2 linked regions of the Kineosporia succinea genome follow. The protein of the gene in region 1 interacts with the protein of each later gene in a pairwise test. Links are inferred from orthologs where the notes say so. Each region holds a gene or a part of one and is shown on either strand. Other genes may lie near its edges.

Region 1 (6,750 bases):
AGGGCTGCGTTGCCACTCACCTCATGGATAGGCTCACCGCCATGGTCAAGTGGGAATACGCGACGGTGCCCCTGCTCATTCATGCCACCAAGCAGATCTTGGATCAGTGGGGCGAAGACGGCTGGGAACTGGTGCAGGTGGTACCGGGGCCGAACGACTCAAACCTTGTCGCCTACCTGAAGCGCCCCCGAGACTGAACGGGTGACGGCGATGACTGGACGGATCGAGGCGAGGCTCATCGAGCTGGGGTACACGCTGCCCCAGGTCGCTGCGCCCGTGGCGACCTATGTGCCCGCGGTGCTCGACGGCGATCGGGTGTACGTGTCGGGGCAGCTGCCGATGGTCGATGGCGCGCTGCCGCTCACCGGCCGGGTCGGCAGTGGTGGGGGAGAGGGGCTGATCAGCCCGGCCGAGGCCAACGGCCTGGCCCGGGTCTGCGCACTGAACGCGCTGGCCGCGGTCCGGTCGGTGATCGGTGACCTGGACCGGATCCGGCGGATCGTCAAGGTTGTCGGATTCGTCGCCAGTGAGCCCGGTTTCACCGGTCAGCCGCTGGTGATCAACGGCGCCAGCGAGTTCCTGGGTGAGGTGTTCGGCCCGGTCGGCCAGCACGCGCGCAGTGCCGTCGGCGTCGTCGCTCTGCCGCTGGGGGCCCCGGTCGAGGTCGAGATGGTGCTCGCGGTGAACCCGTGAGCTCGTGAAGGTCCGCGGCCTGCTTCAGACGGGCAGGCCGCACCAGTTCGGCGAACGACGGCAGACGGCGCCGGTGACCGGCGCCGTCCCCGTGCGGTTCGTTCCTCCGGTCAGTCGGCCAGCCGGCTGCTGCCCAGGACACCCCGGGTGATGGCGGTGGCCAGGTCGATGACGTCGGCCGCCGGCGCCTCGCCGTCCAGGACGACGAGGTCCGGAACCGGGCCGGGAGCCTGCTCGGCCACGGCCCTCTGAGGCGTGCCCGCGAACCCGTTGCCGGCGGCCGGTGCCTTCGCCGAATCCCCCTCGGCCAGCACGTCACTCAGCTCCTGGGCCAGCAGCCGCCCGGCGGCCGCGGCCCGCAGGGCCACCCGCAGCACCGTCGAGGCCGGGACCCCGGACTCGCGCAGGGTGCGCATCAGCCCGTACGCCTCGGGATCGACGAGCACCGAGGTGCCGGTGGATGCGGAACCGTCGCCCCCGCCGTCCATCCGGCGTCTCCCTCGTTCGACCGCGGTCGGCCCGGCGGCCTGCCAGAGTGCCCCCGTGGGCCCCAGGTCCTCTCCCCGCGCCGCGGCGTCGATGATCATCTTCAGAGGAAGCCCGGCGTCCCGGAGCTGCCGGATGTCACGCAACCGGCGTAGGTGGGACTCCTGGTAGCGGGACGTGCGGCCCACCCGTGTCGGTGGAGCGAGCAGTCCCTTGGTCCGGTAGGCCCGCACATTGCGCGGTGTCATCCCGGCCGCCGTGGCCAACTCCTCGATCGTGAAAGTGTCCTGAGCCCCCATCGTCATCCCCGTGTCGGCGGGCAGAGCGCCGTCTACCCGCGATTCAGTCAAACGCTCCTTGACACCCCGTCATAGAGTCGATCGCTAACAGTGACCACCGTACTGCCTTTGGCCGAATGGGCATTCACCCAAGGTGCGGCGAACATCAGCCACCCGTGCAATTACGCACCTAGTGCTTCCGCCGGGGCGAGGGGGCCGCACGTAGCATTCCGGTGTGCCGAATACCCCGGACGACACGACCGTCCCGAATCCATCGTCGGGCCCGAAACCGGCTCCTGGCAACGTTCCGTGGCTCGGCGGTGCGGTGGGCGAGGACGCATTCTGCGTTCTCGCCGGTAATCCCGGGCCGATGACACTGGACGGCACGAACACCTGGATTCTCTGTGCGCCGGGTTCGACCGAGGCCGTCGTTATCGATCCGGGCCCCGACGAGAATTCGCACCTTCAGGCAGTCCTGCAGGTGGTGGCCGACAAAGGCGCGCGGGTGGTGCAGACGCTGCTCACTCACGGTCATGCCGATCATTCCGAGGCGGGCCGGCATTTCGCCGATCTGACCGGGGCTCCGGTGCGGGCGCTCGACCCGGCCCACCGTCACGGCGGGGAAGGACTGACCGACGGGGACGTGATCGAGGTCGACGGCCTCCGGCTGGAGGTGGTGGGCACGCCCGGCCACACCGCCGACTCGCTGTCGTTCCTGCTGCCCGGCTCGCGGGCGCTGCTCACCGGGGACACGGTGCTGGGCCGCGGCACCACGGTGGTCGCGTATCCGGACGGGCGGCTCGACGCCTACCTGAACTCCCTCGAGCGGCTGGGGGAGCTGACCGGATCGGCGGGCCTGCACCGGCTGCTGCCCGGGCACGGCCCGGTGCTCGAGCAGCCGGGGCTCGTGGTCGACGGGTACCTGGCCCATCGGCGACAGCGTCTTGACCAGGTGCGATCCGCGGTGCGGGCCGGTGCCCGCACGCCACACGACGTGGTCGAGGTGGTCTATGCCGACGTCGACCGTGCGCTCTGGCCGGCCGCGGAACTCAGTGTGCGGGCGCAGCTCACCTATCTGGACACCCACGAAACTGCTTGATGACGCGCGAACTGGCGAACGTCGTCCTCACGCCTCTTGTGGGTGGGTGAGGACAAACCAGAAGTCCCGGCCGCCGAGGGCGGCCGGGACTTCGTCGGTTCGAAAAGCGTCAGCGCGCGCGACGGCGCATGCGCTCCACGTCGATGAGCACCACGGCCCGGGCCTCGAGCCGAAGCCAGCCTCGCGAGGCGAAGTCGGCGAGCGCCTTGTTGACCGTCTCCCGGGAGGCGCCGACCAGCTGGGCCAGCTCTTCCTGGGTGAGGTCGTGGGCGACCCGCAGACCGTCGTCGGTGGGCCGGCCGAAGCGCTCGGACAGGTCGAGCAGAGCCTTCGCCACTCGTCCGGGGACGTCGGAGAAGACCAGGTCGGCGAGGTTCTCGTTGGTCCGGCGCAGGCGCCGGGCGAGGGCCCGCAACAGTTGCCGGGCGACATCCGGACGGCCTGTCAGCCAGGTGACCAGGTCGTCGTTGCCGAGCCCGATCAACGACGTGTCGGCCACGGCGGTCGCCGTCGCGTTGCGCGGCCCCGGGTCGAACAGGGACAGCTCACCGAACATCTCGCCGGGGCCGAGGACGGCCAGCAGGTTCTCCCGGCCGTCACCGGAGGCGCGCCCGAGCTTCACCTTGCCCTCCACGATGACGTACAACCGGTCGCCCGGGTCGCCCTCGTGGAACAGCACCTGGCCGCGGGCGACGTCGGTGGGCGCCATCGTGGCCCGCAGCGCCGCGGCGGCTTCGTCGTCCAGCGCTGCGAACAGTGGCGCCTGACGAACGACGTCGTCGTCCACCTGTTCCTCCTCACACGCCGTCGAGTTCCGACGGCCTCCATCAGTGAGGCATCATGCCCCACCCGCACGCAGTTTGCCGCACCTCCGGGTCACGGTGACACCAGGGGCCGATGAACGGTCACCCGCAGTGCGCCGGTGATGCACTCCGTGGCCGGGTGGCCATCGGTGCGCACCTGTTGGCGCCGTGTCCCGAATGCTTGCACCCCATCATGGCGGAAAGGGCCCTGAGCTGTGGAATCGGGGCCCGTCGCCGAGCTGGTGGGGAGCCTTCGGCAGCTCTTCGGCCGCCGGATGGGTCCAGGTCCGCCCGGAAAAGTGGACCCGCCGGGACCGGATGCGGATCGGCCGGTCCCGGCAGGTCAGGGGTCAGGCCACCGCCCCGGCCCCGGCGCGGAAGGCGAGGATGCTCGCGGCCTCACCGGTCACCGCCCCGAGGGTCTTCTCGTAGCGGGTCAGTTCCTCGAGGGCACCGCGCAGGCGGATCAGCAGGGCACCCTCCCCGGCGCGGACGTCGGTGGGGGCGATGCCGATCAGCCGGCGCAGCCCGGCGGGCGGGTTGCACACGGTCCCGTAGAGACCGGGCGGGGTGAGCGGCTCGTCCAGATCGGCGACGGAGGCGACGGCCAGGTCGATCCGGGCGAGGATCAGCCGCCGCCAGTGATCGACGTCCCGCTGGGCTGCCACCAGAGCCCGGTGGTAGTCGGCGAGCTGGTCGGCCGGCATCGCCGAGAACGACAGGGCGGTGAGTGGATCGGTCAGGCCCAGGGCCACCTCTTCTCCTCTCCCGGGCGGCTGCGGAACAACGCAGTGGCGCGGCGGTACGAGTTGCGGACCGGCCCCGGGACGGTGGGGCCGGCGTTACGCATGAGTGTTCGTCGGAGGCGCCGGGACGCTTGAGGTGGGCACAGGCCGCTCACACTCCCGGAGGACGCTGGTGGTGGTGTCGTTCGGCGGATCGGGTTATGCGGGGCGACCTGCGGCGATGCCTTGAGCCACCAACCGGGTGGAGCTGACCGACCCGTCAGTAGCTTTCACAGCGGTCACAGCGGGGCCGGGTTTTGCACAGCTGCCCGCGGAGATCGGGATTGTCGGTGGTGACGCGTACGCTGAGCGCGTGACTCCGCGAAACGGGCAGAAGGCCGAGGTAGTCGAGAGCCCGGTCGCGCTGACGCGCCGGGCCCGCAAGATCCACCGGCTGCTGACCGAGCGCTATCCCGACGCGCACTGCGAGCTCGACTTCACCGACCCGCTCGAGCTGCTGGTCGCCACGATCCTGTCCGCCCAGAGCACCGACAAGCGGGTCAACCTCACCACCCCGGCGCTGTTCGCGAAATACCGCACGGCCGCCGACTACGCCGCCGCCGACCGCGCCGAGATGGAAGAGATCATCCGCCCCACCGGCTTCTTCCGGGCCAAGACCGACTCGCTGATCAAGCTCGGTGCCCGCCTGGTCGAGGAGCACGACGGCGAGGTTCCGAAGAAGCTCGAGCAGCTGGTCAAGCTGCCCGGCGTGGGCCGCAAGACGGCGAACGTCGTGCTCGGCAACGCCTTCGGGGTCCCCGGCATCACCGTCGACACGCACTTCGGCCGGCTGTCGCGGCGCTTCGGCTGGACCGCCTCCGAAGACCCGGTGCAGGTCGAGGCCGAGATCGCCGCGCTCTTCCCGAAGAAAGACTGGACGATGCTGTCCCACCGGCTGATCTTCCACGGCCGCCGCACCTGCCACGCCCGCAAGCCCGCCTGCGGCGCCTGCCCGGTGTCCGCCCTGTGCCCCTCGTTCGGCGCCGGGGAGACCGACCCGGCCAAGGCCGCCAAGCTGCTGCGCGACTCGGCCTTCGCCCCGGTCCCCGCGTGAGCCCCCGCACCGACGCGGCCGGTCCCGCCGGTCCGGCCCCGGTCGCGGCCGGGCCCTGCCCGCCCTGGCTCGACCGGCTCGCCGCGGCGGTCGCCGACCCGCGGCACAACCGGGCCTTCGAGGGCATGATCGAGCCCGGCGCCGACGCCCGGCACTCCGCGGTGCTGGCGCTGTTCGGCGAGGGGCCCCAGGGCCCCGACGTGCTGCTCACCCAGCGCGCCGCCACACTGCGCGCGCACGCCGGGCAGGTCGCCTTCCCGGGCGGCCGCATCGACCCGGGTGACGCCGGGCCGGCCGCCGCCGCGCTGCGCGAGGCGCACGAGGAGGCCGGCGTCGACCCGGCCGGGGTGCTGGTGCGGGCCGAGTGCGCCGAGCTCTTCCTGCACGTCACGAACTTCCGGGTCACCCCGGTGATCGGCTGGTGGCACACCCCGTCCGCCCTGGTGCCGGGCGATCCGGCCGAGGTCGAGCGGGTCGTGCGGGTGCCGCTGGCCGAGCTGGCCGACCCGGCCAACCGGTTCGTGGTCAGCCTCCGCGACCGGCGCAGCGGCCCCGGCTTCGAGGCGTCCGGGCTCTTCGTCTGGGGCTTCACCGCCGGGGTGCTGAGCTGGATGCTGAACCTGGCCGGGCTCGAGCAACCCTGGGACACCACACGTGTACTCCCGGTTCCGGAGCAACAGATGCACCGGCCGGCGCGTCAGGAACTGCGCAGGGATCTTTCCGAACAACAAGGGCTGGACGTGCAGGACGTGTCCGGGCCGGACGAGGTGGACGTGTCGTGATCGACATCATCCTGGTGCTGATCATGCTCGGCTACGCGATCTCCGGCTTCCGGCAGGGGCTGGTCGTGGGAGTGCTGTCGCTCGGCGGGTTCGTCGGCGGCGCGGTGCTGGCCATGTTCGTCGTGCCGCAGCTGGTCTCCGGCCTCGAGCCGGGCACCCAGCGCTCGATCATCACGCTGCTCGCCGTCATCTTCACCGCCTGGGCCGGGCAGTTCCTCGGCTCCATGCTGGGCGGCCGCATCCGCCAGGCCGTGCCCGAGGGCCCGGTCGCGCTCGCCGACCACGTGATCGGCGCGGCCGCCGGGGTGCTGGCCGTGGCCCTGGTGCTCTGGTTCGTCGCCGGGGCGGTGCGCGGCGGCCCGTCCGAGTCGCTGTCCCGCACGGTCGCCGGATCCAAGGTCATCCGCACCATCGACGGGCTCGTCCCCACCCAGATGATCGGCGTGGCCGACCGGTTCCGCGAGGCCGTCGGCTCGAGCAGCTTCCCCCGGGTGTTCGCCGGGGTGGAGCCCGAGGACATCTCCCCGGTCGACGCGCCCGACGAGGCGCTCGCGAACAGCCAGGCGGTGGCCAAGGCCCGCAAGGCGGTCGTGAAGATCACCGGCGAGGCCAACAGCTGCGGCCGCGGCCAGGAGGGCAGCGGGGCGGTGATCGCGCCGCACCGGGTCGTCACCAACGCCCACGTGGTGGCCGGGGTCACCGAGCCGCGGGTGCAGGTCGGGGGCAAGGGCACGGTCTACGCCGCCCGCGTGGTGATGTTCGACCCCACA
Region 2 (7,242 bases), 2.4 Mb from region 1 along the record:
CGTCGGCCGGTCGGCGTACCAGGCGATGAAGGCCGAGATCGCGGCCTGCGCGATCAGCCCCAGCCAGGAACGGTCCTGCGCGCTCATCGCCCGGTACCAGGGCAGCGCGTCTTCCATCCGCCGCACGGCCTCGCCGGCGAGGACGCCCCGCGCCGCTCTCAGATTCGCGACGGTCGCCTCGTCCGCGGTCACCACACCGTCGACATTAGGGCACCCCGTGCCCCTGGCCTGCCGCGGCGTGCCCTCCGTCAAGGTGCTGCGGGCCCGGTAGTGCTCCGGTGGCAGCGGCGTACGCTGCGGGAACGGGCACGGCCCGGGCAGCACCGGTCGCCCCCGGTGGGCCCTACGCGTTAGGGTCGAGACGGTCCTACGTCACACAGGAGGCACTCAGAGGCAGCATCGGCGTCACCGAACGGTCACGCGAACGCGCTGTATCCCCGGTGGGGCGGCAGGACTCGATTCTGCACAACGAACGGCACGAACACAGCCAGCACACACAGCACCAGGACTGCACCGCAACTTGCCGAAAGGGGCGATATGTCAGCGCTGGATCGGCTGAAGCAGCGCTCGGCGGACGACTTCGCCGCGGGCGGCGGAGACCGGGCCGAACTCGCCGCCGCTCACTCCGTCGAGACCCCGGTCGAGCTCGGTGGTGGCGACCTGCACGCCACCGACGAAGACCGCAGCGAGGAAGAGTCGCTGCGCGCGCGGCTGGGCGAAGACCCCAACGATGTCGCCGCGTTCGACCGCCTGGCCGGGATCGTCGAGGCGATGGCCGCGGAGAACCACGAGGGCGGCGACCCGCAGCGCGCCGCGGAAGACTCTGTCTGGGCCCTGGCCGAGGAGGTCGCCCAGAACAACCGGGCCTGGTACCCGCTGATCCAGCTGGCCCGGCTCTCCATCGACGACGACCGGGAGACGGCCCTGCGCCGCCTGTCCACCGCCGCCGACCGGGACTCCGAGGGTGAGGCGCTGGCCCAGGGCCTCGCCATGCTGCGCGAGGCCGGCCACGCCACCGACGCCCTGAACCTCGGGGTCGGTCACTGGCGCCCTCGCGAGCACGTCATCTCCGCGGCCCGGGAGCTCATCCTGGCCGCGATCGAGACCGAGCGCACCGGTGAGGCCCGGCGGCACCTGGCCGCCCTGGGCGAGCATCCCGACCAGGCCGCCGTGCAGGCCCTGCGCGACGAGCTGGGCAGCAAGGTCGGCCCGGGTTCCACCCCTCCCACCGGCTCCATCGCGGTGGGCGGCGCGGGCGACATCTCGACGATCTTCTAGAGGCAACAGCACCAGCGACGGACGAAGGGCACCGGCGATCACGCCGGTGCCCTTCTCGCTGTGGCGGGGACGACCAGCCTGAGCCCCGGGGGAGGTGACGGATGCGCCGGACGTGACCGCCGCGTCCACCATGGAGAGCCCCCCAGGCCGAAGGGCCGCCGGGAGACAACCCGACGGCCCCTCGCGAACCGGACTCCTAGGAGTCGCCGCCCGCCTGACCGGTCGTGCCGGCCCGGACGTTCAGCAGGTCGTACTTGTCGATCGCCTGCTGCGGCAGCGCGGCGTCGACCTCACCACGTGCGGCCAGCATCTCGAGCACCCGCACCACCACCGACGGGCTGTCGATACCGAAGTACCGGCGGGCCGCCGCCCGGGTGTCGGACAGACCGAAGCCGTCGGCGCCCAGCGAGACGAACTCCTGCGGCACCCACTGCCGGATCTGGTCGGGAACGGCCCGCATGTAGTCGGTGACCGCCACGACCGGACCGGCCGCGTCCGCGAGCTTCTGCGTGACGTACGGCGTGCGCGCGGGCTCCGACGGGTGCAGGAACGCGTGGTTCTCCGCGTCCAGCGCGTCGCGCCGCAGCTCACTCCAGCTGGTCACACTCCAGACCGAGGCGGCGACGCCCCAGTCGTTCGCCAGCAGCTCCTGCGCCTCGAGCGCCCACGGCACCGAGACACCCGACGCCAGGATCTGGGCCTGGGGCCCGTCGGCCCGAACCGGCTGAGACAGCTGGTAGATGCCCTTGAGGATCCCCTCGACGTCCACCTCGGCCGGGGCCGGGGGCTGCACGATCGGCTCGTTGTAGACCGTGAGGTAGTAGAAGACGTCTTCCGGCGTCTCCCCGTACATCCGGCGCAGACCGTCGCGCATGATGTGCCCGATCTCGTACGCGTAGGCCGGGTCGTAGATCACGGCCGCCGGGTTGGTCGACGCCAGCAGCGGCGAGTGCCCGTCGGCGTGCTGCAGACCCTCACCGGTCAGCGTGGTGCGACCGGCCGTGGCGCCGATCAGGAAGCCCCGCGTCATCTGGTCGGCCGCCGCCCACAGGCTGTCGCCCGTGCGCTGGAACCCGAACATCGAGTAGAAGACGTAGATCGGCACCATCGGCTCGCCGTGCGTGGCGTACGAGGTACCGGCCGCCTGGAACGCCGCGACCGAACCGGCCTCGTTGATGCCGACGTGCAGGATCTGGCCCTTGACCGACTCGGTGTAGGCCAGCATGAGCTCGCGGTCGACCGACAGGTACTGCTGGCCGTGCGGGTTGTAGATCTTCGCCGTCGGGAAGAACGAGTCCATGCCGAACGTGCGCGCCTCGTCCGGGATGATCGGCACCACGCGCTGACCGAAGTCCTTGTCGCGCATCAGGTCCCGCAGGATCCGCACGAACGCCATGGTGGTGGCGACCTGCTGCTTGCCCGAGCCCTTGTTGGCACCCGCGTAGGCCTTGTCGTCGGGCAGCTTCAGCGTGCCCGCGGTGTGGCGGCGGGCCGGCACCGCCCCGCCCAGCTTCGAGCGCCGGTCCTTGATGTACCGGATGATCTCGTCGTTCTCGCCCGGGTGGTAGTACGGCGGCAGGTACTTGTCCGCCTCGAGCTGCGCGTCGGTGAACGGGATGCGCAGCCCGTCGCGGAAGAGCTTCAGGTCGTCGAGCGTGAGCTTCTTCATCTGGTGCGTGGCGTTGCGGCCCGCGAAGTGCGTACCCAGGCCGTAACCCTTGATGGTCTTGGCGAGGATCACGGTGGGCTGGCCGTTGTGCTCCATCGACGCCCGGTAGGCCGCGTAGACCTTGCGGTAGTCGTGGCCGCCGCGCTTGAGCTTCCACCAGATGTCGTCGTCGGACATCTTCTCGACCAGCTTCGCCGTGCGCGCGTCGCGCCCGAAGAAGTGCTCGCGGATGAACGCCCCGTCCTCGGCCCGGAAGGTCTGGTAGTCACCGTCGGGCGTGACGTTCATCAGGTTGACCAGCGCGTGGTCGCGGTCGGCGGCCAGCAGCGGGTCCCACTCGCGACCCCAGACGACCTTGATGACGTTCCAGCCGGCGCCGCGGAACTGCGCCTCGAGCTCCTGGATGATCTTGCCGTTGCCGCGCACCGGGCCGTCGAGGCGCTGCAGGTTGCAGTTCACCACGAAGGTCAGGTTGTCGAGCTCCTCCTGGGCGGCGACCTGCAGGAAGCCGCGGCTCTCGGGCTCGTCCATCTCACCGTCGCCGAGGAACGCCCAGACGTGCTGCTGCGACGTGTCCTTGATGCCCCGGTTGTGCAGGTACTTGTTGAACGACGCCTGGTAGACCGCGTTCATCGGGCCCAGGCCCATCGAGACGGTCGGGAACTCCCAGAAGTCGGGCATCAGCCGCGGGTGCGGGTACGACGACAGGCCGCCGGCCGGGTGCGACTTCTCCTGGCGGAACCCGTCGAGCTGGTCGGCGGAGAGCCGGCCCTCGAGGAAGGCGCGCGCGTAGACACCGGGGGAGGCGTGCCCCTGGAAGAAGACCGAGTCGCCGCCGCCCGGGTGGTCCTTGCCCCGGAAGAAGTGGTTGAAGCCCACTTCGTAGAGCGTCGCCGAGGACGCGTACGAGGAGATGTGGCCACCCACGCCGATGTCGGGACGCTGGGCGCGGTGAACCATGACCGCGGCGTTCCAGCGCATCCAGGCGCGCGCGGTGCGCTCCGCCTCCTCGTCACCCGGGAACCAGGGCTCGGCCTCCGGCGGGATGGTGTTGACGTAGTCGGTCGCCGTGAGGCTCGGCACACCGACACCGCGCTCGCGGGCGCGCTGGAGCAGCGACTGCATCAGGTAACGGGCACGCTGGCGGCCCTGACCGTCGATGGCGGCGTCGAGCGACGCGAGCCATTCGGCGGTCTCCTCAGGATCGATGTCGGGCAGCCGGCTCGGCAGCCCGTTGAGAATCGGGCCTGATGATTCTCGTCCGACCACGACGGTCCTCCTGGATTTAGGACAACGGGTTGTCACCACGCCGAACCCGGGCGGATCGCGACCGGGATCGTCTCTATCTTGGCTGACGGCGGGCGGGACTTCACAGGTACCCCGCCGTTCGTCACGCTGCGGCTGTGCTGCGGATCCCGTGCCCTCGAGGTCCAGTGTGCCCCTTCGGTACCGGTGCGGGTGAGCGGGGGGACGCGCTTGATCACGTTTTCGGCTCGGTGACACCGGCGTGTCGCCCCGGTTTCCCCGGTGTGTCGCGGGGTGGCCCGATTTTTCTCACAGTGGTGTGCGGTGGTGGTCGCCGACGGTGGACGCGTCGGCGGTCCCCTCCCGGTCCGGGGCGAATTCCGAAATCGGCGTGCGCGAGGGGCCTTCGTGCCCGATGCTCTTGGGAACCCGGTGCCGGGTTCGGATCGTCCTTTCGGCCGACCGAGTACCGCAACTTCACCGGCGCAGGCAAAAACACGATGCGCGAGGTGGCGGGGCGGTTGCGCGGCACTCCGCCTATGGAGTCCACTAGCCTGAACGCACCTGGTGAACGGTTGCATCGTCATCGGGTGAAGGAACGGGTGAAGGAACCTCGACACCAGGACCATGCAGTGAAGCGGGCGGGTCAGACGACTCGCCCGGAGAAGGAGCGGCCCTCACGGGCCGCCGGTGCCGCCACGTGGGAAAGCGTTGGCAGCGGAGGAGGTCAGTGAGGTGGGCGCGACCGCGGAGCCCGCGGCTGAGCAGTCCATGGCCGGCCGGCTAGGACTGAAGCCCGGTCAGTTCGTACAGGAATTCGGGTACGACGACGACACGGACGACGATCTGCGACTCGCAATCGAGACGCTGACGGGCAACGAACTGGCCGACGAAGACTCCCAGGATGTCGTCGACGCAGTTGTCTACTGGTGGCGCGACGAGGACGGAGACCTCGTCGACTCGCTGGTGGACGGACTGACGAACCTCGCCGAGGGCGGGGTGATCTGGCTGCTGACGCCGAAGGCGGGCCGAGACGGCCACGTCGAGCACAGTGAGATCGAGGAGGCCGCCCCGACCGCTGGCCTGCACGCCACCAGCACGATCAGCGTGTGCCAGGACTGGACCGGGACGCGTCTGGCCACCCCGAAGGCCGGGCGCCGCTGACCTGACCTCGGGCCGAAGGCTGGCGCGGGGCCCGGGAGGACCTGACAGACTGTGTCCCGCGTGCCAGGAAGATCCTGGCGCGCGGGACAGTCACGGTTTCCCCGGCTGTCCCGCAGGTCGGTCGTCGCTGGGAGGATCAGGCATGGCACTCGAGATCGGTGGGGCCGCTCCGGACTTCGCGCTGAAGAGTGAGCACGGCGAGGTGGTCCGGCTCTCCGACCTGCGCGGCGAGAAGAACGTGGCGCTCGTCTTCTACCCGTTCGCGTTCTCCGGCATCTGCACCGGTGAGCTGTGCGAGATCCGCGACAACCTGGCCGCCTTCGACGAGGGCTCGGTGCAGGTGCTCGCGATCTCCTGCGACCCGATGTACGCCCTGCGCACCTGGGCCGAGGCCGAGAAGTACCCGTTCCCGCTGCTGTCGGACTTCTGGCCGCACGGTGAGGTGGCCAAGGCCTACGGCGTGTTCAACGAGAGCACGGGCAGCTCCGTTCGCGGTACCTTCCTGATCGACAGGGACGGCGTGCTGCGCTGGAGCATCGTCAACGGCATGGGCGAGGCCCGGTCGCTGGCCGGCTACCGCGAGGCCATCGCCGCTCTGTAACAATTGTCGTGACCGGCGTCTTCGCGGCGCCGGTCCTGGGGCCTGTAGCTCAGTTGGTAGAGCACCGCGTTTACACCGCGGGTGTCGTCGGTTCGAGACCGGCCGGGCCCACCTCCCGCACGAACAGCGCCGTGGCCCGCGGCAGCAGCGACCGGGCCGAGGGGCCGGGAAGCCAGCCGGAACGGGTGCACTCGGCCAGATCGAGCCCGGTCAGCGCGGGCCGCAGATGGTGCAGGGCCGTGCGCACGTCGTGTTCGCCGGTGGTGTCGCCGGGGCTCATCGTGGCCAGCACCGCGTGCACCAGCTCGGCCTCGCTGCGGGCCCCGCGCGCGGCCAGGTGCCCGACCGCGGTCGCGGCCACCACCGCCCCGAAAGCGCCCGGGGCGAACCAGGAACGCAGGCGCCGCACCACGAACCGCTCGTCGCCGGCCTGGGCCGCCGGGCGCAGACGGCCCTGCCGTTGCACCAGGATCCCGGTGCTGCGCAGCACGCCGTGCAGAGCCAGCAGCGGGGGCAGGCCGGGCCGGTCGGTCTCCGGCTCGGCGGTCGCCGGCCAGCGCGGCCGGCGCCGGTGCACCGCCGCCGTCACCTCGGCCGGGAACCCTCCGCCCTCGCGCACTTCCACCCCGTCGCCGACGAGCCGCAGCAGCAGTGCGACCGACTCGGGCACCGCGCCGGCCATCTGCCGCACGCGGGCGTCGGTGAGGGCGGGCCGGAACTCGCCCTCGAGCCCGGGGACCGCGAACCCGGCCCAGCGCCGCGGCCCGCCGCTGCCCTCCGGCGGGCATGTCCCCTCGCCGTAGACGCAGGCCGCCTCGTCGCCGCCCGCGCCGAGCACCACCGCGTCGTGCTCCCAGCCGTGCTCCGGGTGGTAACGGTAGAGGAAGGTGGACCCGAGGTCACCCGCGAGCGTGCCCACGGGCGGGGCGCCGGGCTCGCCGAGGAACGCGGCCAGCCCCGAGACCAGCTGGTACGACTGCCGATCGAGCCAGCCGAAGGCGATCTGCAACAGCTCGTGGAGCTCACCCAGCGTGGAGTCGGCGGGTACGTCGAGCACGCGCAGCACCCGTGGTTCGACGTCGCGGAGTGTCACTTTCAGACGGATCGTCCTCACCCGGGGGAGATTACGTCACGTTCCGGTACAGATCCGGACCGTGACACCCATCCGCAGGCCGGGTTGCAGTGGGGGTGCAGCCATTCACGGGTTACCGGCAGGTGGGGCTCGCGGTCCACTGCGGCGGGGGCTACGGCACCCGCGCCGAGGAGGACGGTGGCGCCGACGACG

Evidence for each region.
Region 2: the proteins of nth (region 1) and aceE interact in binary tests that used the Escherichia coli proteins (3 or more experiments, as listed by UniProt). The link is inferred for Kineosporia succinea from one-to-one orthologs.

The regions. Positions count from the first base shown.
Region 1 is NZ_JAUSQZ010000001.1:2,057,809-2,064,558, reverse strand. Bases 3,486-6,327 are described here. They hold nth (endonuclease III), read left to right. Parts: upstream 3,486-4,457; coding sequence 4,458-5,198; downstream 5,199-6,327. Other genes in these bases: J2S57_RS09065 (MarP family serine protease), read left to right, coding at 5,977-6,327; J2S57_RS09070 (NUDIX hydrolase), read left to right, coding at 5,195-5,980; J2S57_RS09080 (hypothetical protein), read right to left, coding at 3,710-4,114. In the rest of the region: Sp36 family protein, read left to right, coding at 42-197; J2S57_RS09100 (RidA family protein), read left to right, coding at 211-693; J2S57_RS09095 (MerR family transcriptional regulator), read right to left, coding at 804-1,478; J2S57_RS09090 (MBL fold metallo-hydrolase), read left to right, coding at 1,783-2,556; J2S57_RS09085 (Crp/Fnr family transcriptional regulator), read right to left, coding at 2,666-3,343; more of J2S57_RS09065, read left to right, coding at 6,328-6,750. UniProt on the Escherichia coli protein: DNA repair enzyme that has both DNA N-glycosylase activity and AP-lyase activity. The DNA N-glycosylase activity releases various damaged pyrimidines from DNA by cleaving the N-glycosidic bond, leaving an AP (apurinic/apyrimidinic) site.
Region 2 is NZ_JAUSQZ010000001.1:4,482,456-4,489,697, forward strand. Bases 1,275-4,608 are described here. They hold aceE (pyruvate dehydrogenase (acetyl-transferring), homodimeric type), read right to left. Parts: upstream 4,217-4,608; coding sequence 1,475-4,216; downstream 1,275-1,474. Other genes in these bases: J2S57_RS19505 (hypothetical protein), read left to right, coding at 1,275-1,278. In the rest of the region: J2S57_RS19500 (PucR family transcriptional regulator), read right to left, coding at 1-195; more of J2S57_RS19505, read left to right, coding at 538-1,274; J2S57_RS19515 (DUF3052 domain-containing protein), read left to right, coding at 4,928-5,356; J2S57_RS19520 (peroxiredoxin), read left to right, coding at 5,499-5,957; J2S57_RS19530 (hypothetical protein), read left to right, coding at 6,197-6,760; J2S57_RS19535 (LacI family DNA-binding transcriptional regulator), read right to left, coding at 7,202-7,242. UniProt on the Escherichia coli protein: Component of the pyruvate dehydrogenase (PDH) complex, that catalyzes the overall conversion of pyruvate to acetyl-CoA and CO(2).